DNA from 2 places in the Sporosarcina sp. E16_3 genome. Region 1 is predicted to be linked to the other one. Evidence: a T-box and tRNA genes for the amino acid it is inferred to sense, from the RefSeq annotation. Region 1 holds a T-box; the other holds one or more tRNA genes.
What was found. A T-box is a leader RNA that pairs with one kind of tRNA and senses whether it is charged. The one in region 1 lies ahead of alaS (alanine--tRNA ligase), so its partner is inferred to be a tRNA-Ala.

Region 1 (8,104 bases):
TATCAGCGTAAAGGACTTGATACAACACCAGTTCTTTTCGGCGGCGAACAGGAACGCAAACGGAGAGCAGGAACCGAAAATATTCCAGCAATTGTTGCTTTTGCTGAAGCGGTATTAATTGCGCAACAGGCGATGGAACAAAACACTGCAAATTATTCTAACTACGCGGCCATTATGATTGACGTGTTTGATCAAACAGATGTCACTTACGAAATGAACGTGAAAACTGCGGAAAAACTTCCGCAAATACTGAACATAAGCTTCCCGGGGACAGATATTGAATCACTTCTAGTGAATCTTGATATGGCAGGTATTGCCGTGTCCAGTGGGTCTGCATGCACTGCGGGTTCACTCGATCCGTCGCATGTTTTGACAGCCATGTTCGGTGAAGGTTCTTCCAAATTACGAAATTCGGTCCGATTTAGTTTTGGCCTCGGTCTTACAGAGGAAACGATTAAGGAAGCAGCCGAACTTACGGCTGAAATCGTCAAACGGTCTGTGAAATGAAACTATAAAGGATGAAAAATAGAATGAAAACAATTAAATCACCAGCAGAAACGCGCGTCGTAGTAGGAATGTCGGGCGGCGTAGATTCGTCCGTTGCAGCACTATTGCTGAAAGAACAAGGCTATGAAGTTATCGGTATTTTTATGAAAAACTGGGATGACACAGACGAATTTGGTGTCTGTACCGCGACTGAAGATTATGAAGATGTTATCAGTGTTTGTAATGATATCGGAATACCGTATTACGCGGTCAATTTCGAAAAACAATATTGGGATAAAGTATTTACGTATTTCCTTGAAGAATATAAAGCGGGGCGTACACCGAATCCTGATGTCATGTGTAATAAAGAAATCAAGTTTAAAGCGTTTCTAGAGCACGCAATGAGTCTTGGTGCAGATTATTTAGCAACGGGTCATTATGCACAAGTCGTAGAAGTAGATGGTGGCGTGTCAATGTTGCGCGGGAAAGATGCAAATAAAGACCAAACTTATTTCTTGAATCAATTAACACAAGATCAGCTACAAAAAGTAATGTTCCCGATTGGTAATATGGAAAAAAGTGCTGTACGTGAAAAAGCGGTTGAAGCAGGACTTTCGACAGCAGCGAAAAAGGATTCCACGGGTATTTGTTTCATAGGAGAACGGAATTTCAAGGAATTCCTTGGTCAATATCTTCCTGCTCAACCAGGAGATATGACGACGATGGAAGGCGAAACTGTAGGCCGTCATGATGGGCTTATGTACTATACAATTGGTCAGCGTCACGGCCTTGGAATTGGCGGAGCCGGAGAACCTTGGTTTGTTATCGGCAAGGACTTGAAAAAAAATGTCCTTCTAGTTGGTCAAAACTTCGATAACGATGCACTTTATTCCGACAGTTTGACAGCAATTGACGTCAGTTTTTCGACTGTACGTGAACTTCCGAAAACGTTCAGTTGTACAGCGAAATTCCGCTACCGTCAACCGGATACAAACGTTACAGTTGAAATGACTGAAGACGGACATGCAATCGTCCACTTTGCACAACCAGTGCGTGCAATTACACCTGGACAAGCCGTCGTTTTCTATGACGGAGACGAATGTCTTGGCGGGGGAACAATCGATACAGTTTTCAAAAACGGCAAACAACTTGACTATGTTGGATAAGGGGAAGTTAACTATGGAATACAATGAAATTGGAATCGCCGCATTACAGAATGGCGAATATGAAAAAGCAGTCGAATCATTTATGCAAGGTGTCGAGAAGGAACCTGAAAATGCAGTCGGTTATATCAATTTAGGGAATGTTTTTGCTTCACTTGGAGATGCTGAAAGGGCAGAACCGTTTTTCCAAAAGGCGATTACGCTTGATGCTGAAGCTGGCACTGCGTTTTACGGTCTTGCCAATCTTTATTACAATAAAGATCGTTTTGAGGAGGCGGCAAAGTTATATGAAAAAGCAATCCGTCAAGGTGTTGAAGAGGCGGACGCATATTTCATGCTCGGGAAGAGTCTCGAACGTTCGAGTAATGAGAAATTAGCGTTGCCTTATTTGCAACGGGCGACAGAACTGGCACCGGATGATCTTGAAATCCGGTTATCATACGGGATTGTTCTCGCTAATTTGGAGTTATTTAAAGAAGCTGGGAATGAATTTAAATTCATCATCGAACAGGACGACGCAAGTGCCGATGCACATTATAACCTAGGTTTTTTATATGCAGTGTCGACAGAACAGAAACAAGATGCGCTTGATCATCTTGAAAAAGCATTCACAATCGATCCAGAGCATATTCAGGCACGCTATATATATGACATGATCAAGCTGGGCGAAGAAGGAAAATAAGAAGGGGTGGCGGTGATGGAAGGGAACAACATGGCGGGAAATGCGGATGAAATCTTTTTGATTGGACGACCAGTCGTGACAATCTTCCATAACCCCGACAGCCTTTTTACAATCGCGAAATTAAAAGTTCGTGAAACCAATAGTGGGAATGAAGATAAAGAAATCATCGTTAAAGGCAGTTTTCCACAGCTAAATCCGGAAGATGACTACAAATTCACAGGTAAGCTCGTTACTCACCCGACATATGGTGCGCAGTTCGATGTGCATACTTTTTCGAAAGAGATGCCTGCAACTGAAACAGGGCTGGTCCATTATTTGTCAGGTGATTTGTTTCCGGGCATCGGGATGAAAACAGCTCAAACAATTGTCAAAAAGCTCGGCAAGGATGCTATTAAAAAGATCCTTGACGATCCATCTGTCCTTGGTACGGTACCAAAGTTATCCGATGAGAGAAAAGAAACGATTGTCTCTGTCCTCGAACAAAATATGGGGCTTGAGCGGACAATTATCCAATTGAATGAATGGGGATTCGGACCGCAAATTGCTATGCGTATTTATCAAAAGTATCGTGAAGAATCGGTTTCATTGCTGACTGAAAATCCGTATCGGCTTATTGAAGAAATCGAAGGGGTAGGCTTCCAGCGTGCGGACGAACTCGGTAAGAATCTAGGTATTACAGGAAACCATCCTTCAAGAATCAAAGCAGCCATTCTTCATTCGATGAACCAGGCCGTGCAATCAGCGGGTCATGTATACGTTGAAGCGGAAGCCGTTATGCCTGATGTCAAACGTCTGCTAGAAATGAGCCAGCGCATTGACATACCATTTGCTGATATTTCCCAGGCAATTATTGTGCTTGTCGAGGAAGGGAAACTATCTGCTGAAGAACGAAGATTATACATACCTTCCCTATACTTTTCAGAAATCGGCATCGCTGCGAAGCTAGAGCGGATTATGGAAAATGACACAGCGGATCAATTTCCTGTGTCTGAAATAAGAAAAGCGGTTGGGGAAGTGGAAGAGCGGCTCGGCGTCAATTATGCGGAGACGCAAGTGGCAGCGATTGAAACTGCGCTTCATTCGCCATTAATGATCTTAACGGGAGGTCCCGGAACCGGGAAAACGACTGTTATTCGTGGTTTTGTCGAAGTCTATGCAGAACTTCATGGATTATCGCTCGATCCTAAAGAGTATGCCAAAAAGAAAGAACCCTTTCCGATTGTGTTAGCCGCGCCGACTGGACGTGCAGCTAAGCGTATGTCGGAATCAACTGGATTACCTGCGATGACAATTCACCGGTTGCTTGGATTCAATGGGCAAGAAAAGGATGAAGAGACAGAGCGGGAAGTTGAAGGTCGCCTCATTATTATCGATGAAATGTCGATGGTCGATACATGGCTCGCTCATCAGCTATTAAAGGCGCTTGCCAATGATGTCCAATTGCTATTTGTTGGGGACCAAGACCAGCTACCGCCTGTAGGACCCGGTCAAGTGCTTCGAGATATGCTAGATTCTGGCAAAGTTCCTGTCATTGAGCTGACTGAAGTATTCCGTCAAAGTGAAGGCTCGTCAATTATTGAGATGGCTCATATGATTAAGAGGTCAGAATGGACAGACGACATTACGAAGAAAACATCGGATCGTTCATTTATCAAAGCGGGCAGCGATCGAATACTCGAAGTTGTCCAGCAAGTTGTGAAAAATGCCATTGCCAAAGGCCACCCTATTAAAGATATCCAAGTTCTTGCACCGATGTATAGGGGGCCGGCGGGAATTGATGGTTTAAACAAAATGATTCAAGAAATGGTCAATCCGCCAGGACCGAAACGCAAAGAAGTTGTTTTTGGTGAAGCGATTTACCGAATTGGTGATAAAGTGCTACAGCTTGTCAATCAACCTGAGAGTAATGTTTTCAACGGTGATATGGGTGAAGTCATTGCGATTATCAAAGCGAAAGAAACCATCGATAAAAAAGAATTGCTAGTGGTTTCGTACGATGGCATTGAAGTCACCTATGAACGCAATGATCTCAACCAGCTGACACTTGCTTATTGCTGTTCGATTCATAAATCCCAGGGCAGTGAGTTCCCGATTGTTATAATGCCGATCGTCCGTGGTCATCGTAAAATGCTACGACGTAATTTGCTGTATACAGGCATCACTCGTGCGAAAAACTTCCTTATCCTCTGCGGTGAGCCTGAAGAGTTCAGGGCGGGTATCGCGCGAACGGACGAATTGGAAAGACAGACGACGCTGAAAGAACGTCTAAATGGCGATGTCGTTGAACCGGTGGCTGCAGAGGCTTCAGAACACAAAAATGCAGAGGTTTCTAATGAGTCGAATGTAAGTTCGATGGATTCGAAATCGATCATTTTTGCACTTACCATGGATACTTTCCTGACAATTGATCCGCTGATTGGCATGAAAGGGGTAACCCCATATGAATTTCTTGAAGCTTCAGATTGACAATAAGGCGGAACTTTTCTATAATCCAATTAGAAATGCTGATTCGAGACAAACCAATCATATGTAATACGTTGACGGAGAAAGTAGGCAAGTTTACTCGTCCAGAAAGGAGCCCCTTGGCTGAAAGGGTTCTCGAGAAAAAATGTTGAAAAGCTACTCCTGAGTGCAGCTCATTCCTGCCGTCCGCCGCGTTAAGGCAACCAGAGATGCCGGATTCAATTAGTCCGGTAATTAGGGTGGTACCGCGAGACTAAAATCTTCGTCCCTTGCATTAGGGGCGGGGATTTTTTTGCGCCCGCAGGACGCGGGTGTGCAGCCTTTGCGACAGGACGTCGCGCACTTAGGCTGCGTTCCTTTGATTGCAATTAGAATTTCGAAGTTGCAATTACGTTTCCCGAGTTGCAATTAGAAATCAAAAGTTGCAATAAGAAGCTACCACCCGAAATCTACACGTTTTCAATTAAAAAGGAGGATTCACTCATGAAAAAACTAACAACGTCACAAATTCGTAACATGTTTTTGGACTACTTCAAGGAACACGGTCACAGTGTTGAACCGTCTGCACCACTTGTACCAATCGATGATGCATCACTTCTTTGGATTAACAGCGGTGTTGCAACGCTAAAAAAATACTTTGATGGACGCGTAGTTCCGACAAATCCACGTATCGTCAATGCACAAAAATCAATCCGTACAAATGATATTGAAAACGTTGGGAAAACAGCACGTCACCATACATTTTTCGAAATGCTAGGCAACTTCTCAATTGGGGATTATTTCAAAGAAGAAGCAATCGTCCATGCGTGGGAATTTCTAACAAATGAAAAGTGGATTGGTTTTGATCCAGAACTCCTATCCATCACAATCCACCCAGAAGATGAAGAAGCATATATGATTTGGCGTGATAAGGTTGGTATTGCAGAAGATCGTATCATCCGTCTTGAAGGAAACTTCTGGGACATCGGGGAAGGTCCTAGTGGTCCGAACTCAGAGATTTTCTACGACCGTGGACCGGCATACGGCGATGATTTCTCTGATCCCGAACTATATCCAGGTGGGGAAAATGAACGTTACCTAGAAATTTGGAACCTAGTATTCTCGGAATTTAACCATAATCCGGATAATACATATACACCTTTGCCGAAAAAGAACATCGATACAGGGATGGGTCTTGAGCGGATGGCATCCGTCATCCAAAACGTTCCGACCAACTTCGATACGGATCTTTTCATCCCAATCATGCATGCCATCGAAAAGTTTTCCGAAGAGAAATATGGTGCAGATGAACAAAAAGATATGGCATTCAAAGTAATTGCTGACCATATTCGTACAGTTGCTTTCGCAATTGGTGACGGAGCACTTCCGTCCAATGAAGGCCGCGGTTATGTGCTTAGAAGATTGCTGCGCAGAGCCGTTCGTTTTGCGAAACAGCTTGGCATCAACAAGCCGTTTATGTTCGAACTTGTACCAGTTGTAGGAGAAATCATGCAAGACTTCTATCCCGAAGTGACTGACAAGAAAGAGTTCATCATGAAAGTTATTAAAAACGAAGAGGAACGCTTCCATGAAACGTTAACGGATGGAATGACAATCCTTTCTGGTGTGATCGACACTGCAAAATCATCTGGAACCCCTATCGTTCCAGGAGCTATCGCATTCCGTCTCTATGACACATATGGCTTCCCGTTCGAGTTGACAGAAGAATTCGCTGAAGAAGCAGGGGTTACTGTTGATCGGGCTGGGTTCGATTCGGAAATGGACAGCCAACGTAAGCGTGCGCGTGCAGCTCGTCAAGACGTCGATTCTATGCATGTTCAGTCGGGCGTGCTTGGTGAAATTCACGATTCAAGCGAATTCATTGGGTACAATCAACTGCAATGCGATGCAACAGTTGTCGCACTTTTACAGGCAGGTACATTAGTTGACACTGCATCGGAAGGTGACGAAATTCAATTCATCTTGGATCGCACTCCATTCTACGCGGAAAGTGGCGGACAAGTAGCGGATAATGGAACAATTAGCGGCGAAACATTTGTTGCAGATATCAAAGACGTACAGAAGGCACCTAACGGTCAAAACTTGCATACGGCAATCATTCGTTCAGGTGAAATGCATAAAGGTGCAGCCGTTCAAGCGGAAGTGAACCAAGAGGCCCGCAAACTAACGGTTCGAAATCACACGGCGACGCATCTTCTTCACAAAGCATTGAAAGAAGTACTTGGGGAACATGTTAACCAGGCAGGTTCTTACGTCGGTCCTGACCGTCTTCGTTTCGACTTCTCGCATTTTGGTCAAGTGACGAAAGAAGAGCTTGAGAAAATCGAACAGATTGTCAATCAAAAAGTCTGGGAAGACATCGCTGTCGATATTGCAGAAAGACCGATTGACGAAGCCAAAAAACTTGGTGCAATGGCGCTCTTCGGTGAAAAATATGGCAAAGTGGTTCGCGTTGTTTCAGTTGGAGATTACTCATTGGAGCTTTGTGGAGGCTGTCACGTCGCTTCAACGTCTGTTATCGGTTTGTTCAAACTTGTATCTGAAAGTGGAATCGGTGCAGGCACACGACGCATTGAAGCACTTACGGGGCAGATGGCCTACCGTTCATTCAAAGATGAAGAGGAAGTACTGGTTAACGCTGCAAGCCTTTTAAAATCGAATCCAAAAGACGTCGTGGCGAAAATTGGGTCAGTGTTAGCTGATATGAAAGAACTTCAACGTGAAAATGAATCACTATCTGCTAAACTTGGAAACAGTCAAGTGGCGGATATCATGGCTTCTGCGCAGCAAATCGATGACGTTACAGTTATCTCTGCACGTGTGGATGTGAAAGATAATAATGGCCTACGCCAGATGATGGACGAAATGAAACAGAAGTTATCAAAAGGAATCATTGTCCTAGGTGCAGCGGCAGACGGCAAAGTTATGCTAGTATCAGGCGTGACAGAAGATTTAAAATCAGGGAACTATCATGCAGGGAAGATCGTCAATCACGTAGCTACACAATGCGATGGAAAAGGCGGAGGTCGCCCAGATATGGCAATGGCAGGTGCAAAAGATGTGTCTAAACTTGATGATGCCCTACAATCCGTGTATGATTATGTCAAATCTGTTTAACTGGTGAATCAAATCGGGTATAATTAGAAATGTAATTATATCCGATTCATAAAACGGATGATCTGAAAGCGGGGTGTCGATTATGGAATCATACGATAAGACGATGAAATTTAACTTTCCTGAAGAGTCAATGGAGCAAGAAGTAAAGCAGGTTATGCTTCATGTGCACAAGGCACTTGACGAAAAGGGCTAC
Region 2 (8,104 bases), on a different contig from region 1:
TTTCCGGATCAACCGGCTGACCGTTAAAGTTCTTTATTGAACGACGCGTAATAATCGCATCTCTGACAGATAAAGCTTGCTCATTCATTACTCATTTCCCCTTTACACATACTTCTTCTAGTATACCTTACCCGTTCATTTTTAGCGAAGCTGTCAAAACTTCAACATAATTAGTGTTTTCTAAATACGTTCTTATTACTTTCCGTGGTATAGTAATAGTAGCATAAATTATAATTAAAAAGGATGATTTTATTCATGATAAAAAAGCCCATTGCGTGGATTGTAGACAGCACAGCGTACATTTCAGAGGAACTTCGTCAACACCCAGACTTCTTTTCAGTACCTTTAAATATACACTTCGGTGAAAAGCAATTTGTTGACGGTGTCGACTTGAATCCTCAGCAACTTTACGAGAAAATTAAGACCGCTAAAGAATTCCCAAAATCATCGCAACCTTCGGCGGGTGAATTTGCCGAACGTTACAAGGTTATTGCGGAACAGTACGAGCAAGCAATTGCCGTTCACGTGTCCGGTAAAATGAGTGGCACACTCGCCTCCTCTATAGCAGGATCAGAAATTTCAGGGTTCCCTGTTACATTCATCGATTCACTTTCCTTATCCTATGGAGTCACAGGATTAATCGAACGAGGCATGGAAATGCAAGACGAAGGTGCAACTGTTCCAGAGATTGAAGCCCAGCTTAAGAAAATGGCGGGCACGATGCATAACTATATCCTAATGGGACAGCTTGAACAATTGTACAAAGGCGGCAGAATGAGCGCTGCACAATTTTTCATTGGAAGCTTGTTGAAAGTAAAACCAATTGTCCACATTACACCAGAGGGTGAATTACAACCCGTAGACAAAGTACGATCCGAGAAAAAAGCACTTCAATACTTGGTCGATAAAGTAGTCGCGGGCCACAATGCCGGTAGGCGAAAAGTCTATTTGATGCAGGGCAACGTTTTAGCCCAGGCCGAGCATTTGAAAAAACTAATCACTGAACAAGTGCCCGATCTAGAAGTGGAAATCGGGGATATTAGTTCTGTTCTAGCAGTTCACGCTGGAGAAGGCACGCTGGCAGTTTTATGGTTCGACTAACGTTAGAAAAGCAGTCCGTCTTTTATTGACGGACTGCTTTTTCACCATTACAGACACAGCTATACACGTCTGTTTATTAACCATTTATTCGAATAAATTACTGGTGAGAAGGGCTTGATGACCTTCATTTTCACTGGACTATTTTCTGGCCCGCTATCGGCTAACTATTCATGACGGATTTACTGAGGGGTCCTAATATGGCTAGAAGTGACTACGTCACTTCTAGCCACACTTTTTTCAGTAATCTCGTTGTGAATAGTTACCTGTCGCGTTCCTACAATGGTCAAGTGAAAGATGCAGTTTATTTGAAAGAAAATAATAGATTACATTATATTGAGAGTGTAAGTGCCCGAAGATGCAATTTCGGGCACTCTTGCACGTTGTACAATGCGTTCCTTGCTAACTTTTAGTAAAGATTATGCATCTAATTTATGTGTTGGCTTATAGAAAGTGACACTTCTATACTAGTAAAAAAAGAGAAAACCATAAAGAAAGCATCAGCTGCCAAAATTGCATCTTTGGCGGCTTTTCTCCAGGTAAGAAGCATACAATTTTTTCGTCCCAAAAAGCTTCAGCAATTCGTGTACTTATCCATTTGGAGCGCGACTATACAAATAGCGCCCAGTGGTTAATCAACAGACGTGACAATTATAGTCATTATGAAAACTGGTCATTAATTTTAAAAAAGACATACTTTGCATTTGGTGAAAACATATACGAATCTTTATATGCCCAGTGACGATGTTGTGCGTTGAATGTATGAGCATTAACGAGCGGCTCTGAGCCATCTTTCGCGGTGACGATGGTCGAATGATCAAACCTGCCATCCCCTTCAAAATCATAGGCGATGACATCCCCGAGCCCTAACTCCTGAGCTGTTGAAACTTGTGTTGCCGTCAATCCTTTTTTTGAAGTCGCTAAATACCAGCGCAGCGAATGTGCCACCGACCAACTGAAACTCCACGTCCCCCCTTGGAGCCACCACCCATTTACGCGATTTGGATAGCCATGCATTGGTGCCCCACCAGCGAGCAAACATTGCGAAATGAAATTTGTACAATCAACATCGAACGCTGGAAATGCTGGATTACGACTATCCCACCACGTATTCGCATAGCGAACAGCCGCTTCCCTGTTGTACATCATCAAACGCCTCCTTTCGTTTAACGTATGAAAACGAAGCGGATGGAATGCGTTGAACCAGAGGTAACTGTGAGGCGAGCACAAAATTGTTTAGACAATAAAAAAGCCGAACCACTTGAAAACTCAGTGGTTCAGCACTTTAGATAAGAAATTCTTAGCTCGTTCGGAATCTGGGTTTGTAAAGAACTTTGATGGTGGAGCCTTTTCTACAATTTTCCCATCCGCCATAAAGACAATTTCGTCACAAATTTCTTTGGCGAAGCCCATTTCATGCGTAACGACGACCATCGTCATCCCATCGTGTGCCAATTTACGAATCGCATCAAGCACTTCCGTCACCATTTCTGGATCGAGTGCGGATGTCGGTTCGTCGAACAGCATCACTTGGGGATCCATAGCGAGCGACCGTGCAATAGCAACACGTTGCTGTTGTCCGCCCGAAAGCCTACCAGGATAAGCATCGAATTTATCGCCAAGCCCAAGAGAGATTAGTAATTCTTTCCCTCTCTTTTCCGCCGCCTCTTTACTCATACCTTTCACCTTTAACGGTGCCATCGTCACGTTTTGAAGCGCAGTGAGAAATGGGTACAAGTTAAAGTTTTGAAAGACAAATCCGATATTGATACGAGCTTTATTGATGTTTGTCTTTCTATCATGGATTGATATACCATCAACAATTATTTCTCCATTATCTATTGGTTCGAGCGCATTAATCGTTCGAATCAGCGTCGATTTTCCAGCGCCACTTGGTCCAATTAAGGCTACAACGTTAGATTTCGGAACATGTAAAGAGATATCCGTAAGGACCTGATGCGTGCCAAATGATTTATTTACATCTTTAATTGTAATCATAAAAAACACTCCTTCATAACAAGCTTACACTCAGTTCTCACGCGATAAAAGTCGTTTCTCGAAATACCGTATAATCATCGACATGCTGAATGTCATAATGAAATACACGATCGCGACAACTGTCCACACTTCTAATGAGCGGAACGATGTTGCAACAAGATTTTTTGCATTCAACGTTAAATCCGTCGCTGCAATAACAGACACGAGAGAAGAGTCTTTTACTAAAATGATAAACTGTGATGCCAAAGGAGGCAACACACGACGAAATGCTTGCGGTAAAACGATAAATCGCATTGCATTCGTGTGGGACATGCCCGATGAACGCGCAGCCTCCATTTGCCCTTTTGGTACAGCTTGAATTCCCGATCGGACAATCTCTGCGATAAATGCTCCAGAGAAAATAGCAAGACCTAAAATGGCAGCCCAATAAGATCCTAGTCTAACGAATTGACCAAGTACAAAAAATATCCAAAATAGGAGAACAAGTAATGGTACACCACGCATCACTTCCACGTATATCGATGAAATAATTCGAATGAATTTATTTCTTGAAATACGTCCTAGTCCAAAAATGATTCCAATCGGTATAGCAATCAGAAGCGCTATCGCTGAAATTTCCAACGTTTTAAGCGCTCCGTCAATAAATACATCTATATTCTTTGATATGATACTCCAGTCGTAATTATAGCCGCCCATCTATTTTCCCCCCTGAAATTGAAGAAGTGGTTATTCTTCTACGACCTCATTCAACCAATCGCTTGTTTCAAACCACTTATTTCTTGAAGCCAATTCCGCCGGGCTATCAATATAGTTCGCTAAAAATGAGTTAAGCCATAAAATTGATTCAATGTCATTTTTCTTCACTGCAATTCCTAGGTTTTCTGAAGAGATTAGGCCATCGACATGTCTGACCTGATCGCCATTGCGAAGTTTCCATACAGCAATTGCCGGTTCGTCATAAAGAACAGCATCTGCTTGACCCTGTGACATCGCTGTTGCAGCAGATGGGAATTCTTCAAAGTCCATAATTTCAGCATTTTTGAAAAGGTCTTTTGCCAAGAGCGCCCCAGTTGTTCCGATACCAACTGCAATTTTTTTACCTTTCACATCAAGTTCTTCCCAAGACTTCGTCGAAGAATCTTTAGCAGGAACCATCAGTGCTTGACCTGTTTTGTAATAGGGATTTGAAAAACTGACAGCAAGCGCACGGTCTCCACGTATTGTCATTCCTGCGAGAACCATGTCGATTTCACCAGTTTGTAGCGCTGGAATAAGTCCATCAAACGTAAATTGCTTATATTCCACAGGTACCCCTAACCATTTACCAATTGCATTTGCAGTATCAACGTCATAACCAACAAAATTACCCTTCGGATCTTTCATATCAAATGGGAAGTATCCCGGTGACATCCCGATTACTAACTTCTTGTTTTTTGCCACGTTTTGTAGTGCCGATGCTTCAGTTGATACGCCCCCACCATCTTTACTACACCCCGCGATTAGTAGAACTGCAATCATGAGTGTTGCTGTTAACCACTTTTTCATTATTCTCCATCCCCTTTTAGTGTTATATAAATAGCATTCACCCATTCCGATGAATTATGTAAAGTATAGAGTAATACTATTAATCTGTCTACAAGAATAATTGAATTATTCCAACCATTTATATGCCATAAATCATGCAGTTGCTAAAGTATGCGAGACTTTAGGCTTTATCTGTAAAGGAAATAAGTCATATAGTGCTACTCTGTTAATTTATACTTATCTTTATGTATATTTGATCTTTAAATAAAATAAAAAAGCATTCGGATCAACCGAACGCTTTCGAAATACTATGGAGCATAACTATTTCCCACTCCACTTTCACCTAAAGCAAAGGATTTCAAAGGAATTTCCACCTGACTTTTTGGCTTCATACATCGCATTATCAGCATTTTTCAATATGGTGGATACAGTTGCCTCAGTGGATAATACAAGTGAAATTCCCATACTTGCGGTAACGTTCAGCGTAGTATGCTTGATTGACCATTGTGCTTCCATCGCACGTTGGATATTAATTGCAGTTTCCTTTGCAAGTTTTGCTGTTTCCACCTTAGGTAACAAGAGAATGAATTCATCACCGCCAAGACGGGCAGCAATAGCGTCTTTGGGTATACTTGCACATAATCTCCTACCGAATTCTTTGATTACACAGTCACCTATTTCATGGCCATATTGATCATTGATACCTTTGAAATGGTCGATATCCAAAAGAAATACCGTAAAACCATTACCCCCATTCTGAAAATGATCCAATTCCATTAGTAGCTGATCTGTGAAAAATCGACGATTGGGTAAATTCGTTAAAAAATCACGGTATGCAAAATACTCAAGTTGCTCTTCATGCTTTTTTTGTAACGTAATATCGCGGATAATTATCACCATATGTTTAAACTTATTCCGTTCATCATAAACTGGGGTGGCTTTTAATTCCGACCAAAGCCATCCATTAAATTTATGCTTTATCCTCAAACGTATACTGCATGTTGTTCCTTCCCGAAGTGCCTGTACAAAATTTTGTTCCATGCGAGAAACATCTTCCGGATGCACATGCCAAGACAATGATTTTGCAGTGTATTCTGTGGAATCGTACCCATAAATTTGGTTACTAGATGGAGAAACGTAAAGGTACTCCTGCTTGTCATTTATCAACACGATGACGTCCTGGACATTCTTTGCAATGATTCGAAAATGCTTTTCGCTTTCAACGAATTTATTGCTCATGTCATCCAGTTCTCTTAAATCCTTCACAATTGCATAAATGCCTACGACTTTATCCCGCACTTCAATCGGTGTGAAGTTGACGAGACAGCTGACACTCGCGCCTGATTTCTCAAGAAAGGTTATACGATAATCATTAAGCCCGTACTCCAATGCCTGTTGAAATGATTTAATGGAAAAAACAGGATCACTTGTATCAAGGAATTCGATAAGTGCCCTACCTTTTAATTCATCTAGTGGATAGCCACTGATTTTTTCAACAGCCGTATTACCGCTCAGAATAACTCCACTTAAATCCGTCGTAAAAACGGCATCAGTATTATTCTCGAACAACGAGCGATAACGTGATTTACTTTCAACAAGCTTATTCCACGAATCTTCACTTTCCAATTTCGCAACTTTTTCATTTGTAACGTCTTTCACAACGCCGACAATATGCGTATATGCGCCCGTCTTGTCGAATAAGGGTGTCAATCTAGCCTCAGAATAACGTCTAATTCCTGAAGGCGATTTATAGGAGTCTTCATAAGTCGTCGTTTTGTTAGTGTTCAATACTTTTCCATATTCGGCGTTCAATAAAATACTAAGTTCTTCATCATGCACTTCACTAAATGTTTTGCCGATAGCATTTTGGTCCAAGTTGGTTTTCTCAATTGCAACGCGATTAAAAAAGGCATAGGTAAAGGTAAAATCTTCTTCAACTTTCACGATAAACACCATATCTACGAGCACTTCTGCCAAAGAGGTATCAAAAGGCAACATAATTTCCCCGACCATTCAGAATTTCCTTTCTCAAAAAACAGTAGTGCATTTCTACCTAAATTTTCATATTTCAATATACTCCCACTATAAAGTACTATTAAAGCATAGAGGTAAAGAAATAGTAAGTTTTTAATTTTGCTTGCAAGTAAAATTGCTATGAACTAACAATTCCTAAAAAAAAAGAACCCTTATACATCAAGGGTTCTACGTATTTTAAAACTATATGGAGCATAGGGGGCTCGAACCCCTGACCTCTTCACTGCCAGCGAAGCACTCTCCCAGCTGAGCTAATGCCCCGTATCTTTGATACAATAAGAAGTATAGCAAGATGATTCGAAAAAGACAATAGGCAGGGGGAAGTCTATATGCAGCATGCAGAAAGAGAAATTACCGAACCTGTTGCGTTATGTGACGACAAAGGGTTATTGAATCCAGAAGCAATCGGCTTCGCACGTCAGCCTTTCATCCAGAGCAATCTCAAGAACCACTTCATGCGCAAGAAGAAGTGGAATTATTGGTGTGTGTACGGGGAAGATTTGTTATTTTCCGCAACGATTAGCCATCTCGATTATGCAGCTGTCTGCTTTGTCTATATTTTAGATTATGAAACACAACGATTTTACGAAAAACAGATAACGATTCCAATTGGGCGCAATGTGAAGATGCCTGAAAACGTTCTGGATGGCGTTAAATTCGTGAATGACAACCTAACTGTTCAGATCTTACATATTCAAGGCGAAACGCATCTGTCCGTGACCATCCCAGACTTCGACAATGAAGTATTGCATGCAGATTTCCACATTGGTCATCCAGTTGCCGATGAATCATTGAATGTTGTTATACCAAGGAGCAGGGACATTTTCCAGTTCACGGCTAAGCACCATTCATTGCCAACATCCGGGTTCGTTAAAATCGGCGACAAACGGTATGATTTCAATCCAGATTATAGTTTTGCTGTTCTCGATTATGGTAGAGGTATATGGCCGCGAAAAGCAGAATGGAACTGGGCGATGGCTTCGCAGCGACTTGGTGGTCGTCGCATTGGACTTAATTTCGGTGGTAAATGGACGGATGGGACAGGCATGACTGAAAATGCGGTGTTCGTTGATGGTTTGATGACCAAAATTCATGAGGATGTTCTGTTTACATACAATAATAAAAACTTCATGTTGCCTTGGAAAATTCGAACGAAGTTTTCAGACACCGTCAATATAACATTTACACCTTTTTTTGAACGTGTTTCTATTACGAATGTCCGACTCGTACGCACGGAAGTCCATCAAGTAGTCGGTTACTTCAACGGGACAGTACGCTTACATGACGGCTCCATCCTACAAATTCGCAACATGCTTGGCACCACGGAAGAACATATCGCGAAATGGTAAGTAACTCGATTGAATTTGCACATTATACATTCCTTTTACTAGCCGGCTAAAATGCCGGTTTTTTTATTTGTGTACGTATTTTGTTTAGAATGTAGGTTTTT

Region 2: it has a tRNA-Ala gene. The T-box ahead of alaS (alanine--tRNA ligase) is inferred to sense a tRNA for this amino acid. The anticodon was not compared.

The regions. Positions count from the first base shown of each region.
Region 1 covers NZ_JADPRX010000035.1:32,662-40,765, forward strand. Annotated here, with positions in the region: gene I2483_RS16495 (cysteine desulfurase family protein) at 1-507, shown strand, start outside; gene mnmA (tRNA 2-thiouridine(34) synthase MnmA) at 531-1,652, shown strand; gene I2483_RS16505 (tetratricopeptide repeat protein) at 1,666-2,331, shown strand; gene recD2 (SF1B family DNA helicase RecD2) at 2,347-4,797, shown strand; T-box leader at 4,860-5,067, shown strand; gene alaS (alanine--tRNA ligase) at 5,278-7,911, shown strand; gene I2483_RS16520 (IreB family regulatory phosphoprotein) at 7,994-8,104, shown strand, end outside.
Region 2 covers NZ_JADPRX010000006.1:76,241-84,344, reverse strand. Annotated here, with positions in the region: gene I2483_RS06370 (nitroreductase family protein) at 1-88, opposite strand, end outside; gene I2483_RS06365 (DegV family protein) at 256-1,101, shown strand; gene I2483_RS06360 (amidase domain-containing protein) at 1,759-2,247, opposite strand; gene I2483_RS06355 (amino acid ABC transporter ATP-binding protein) at 2,368-3,096, opposite strand; gene I2483_RS06350 (amino acid ABC transporter permease) at 3,127-3,792, opposite strand; gene I2483_RS06345 (transporter substrate-binding domain-containing protein) at 3,823-4,641, opposite strand; gene I2483_RS06340 (sensor domain-containing diguanylate cyclase) at 4,960-6,633, opposite strand; tRNA gene I2483_RS06335 (tRNA-Ala) at 6,843-6,915, opposite strand; gene I2483_RS06330 (DUF2804 domain-containing protein) at 6,984-8,003, shown strand.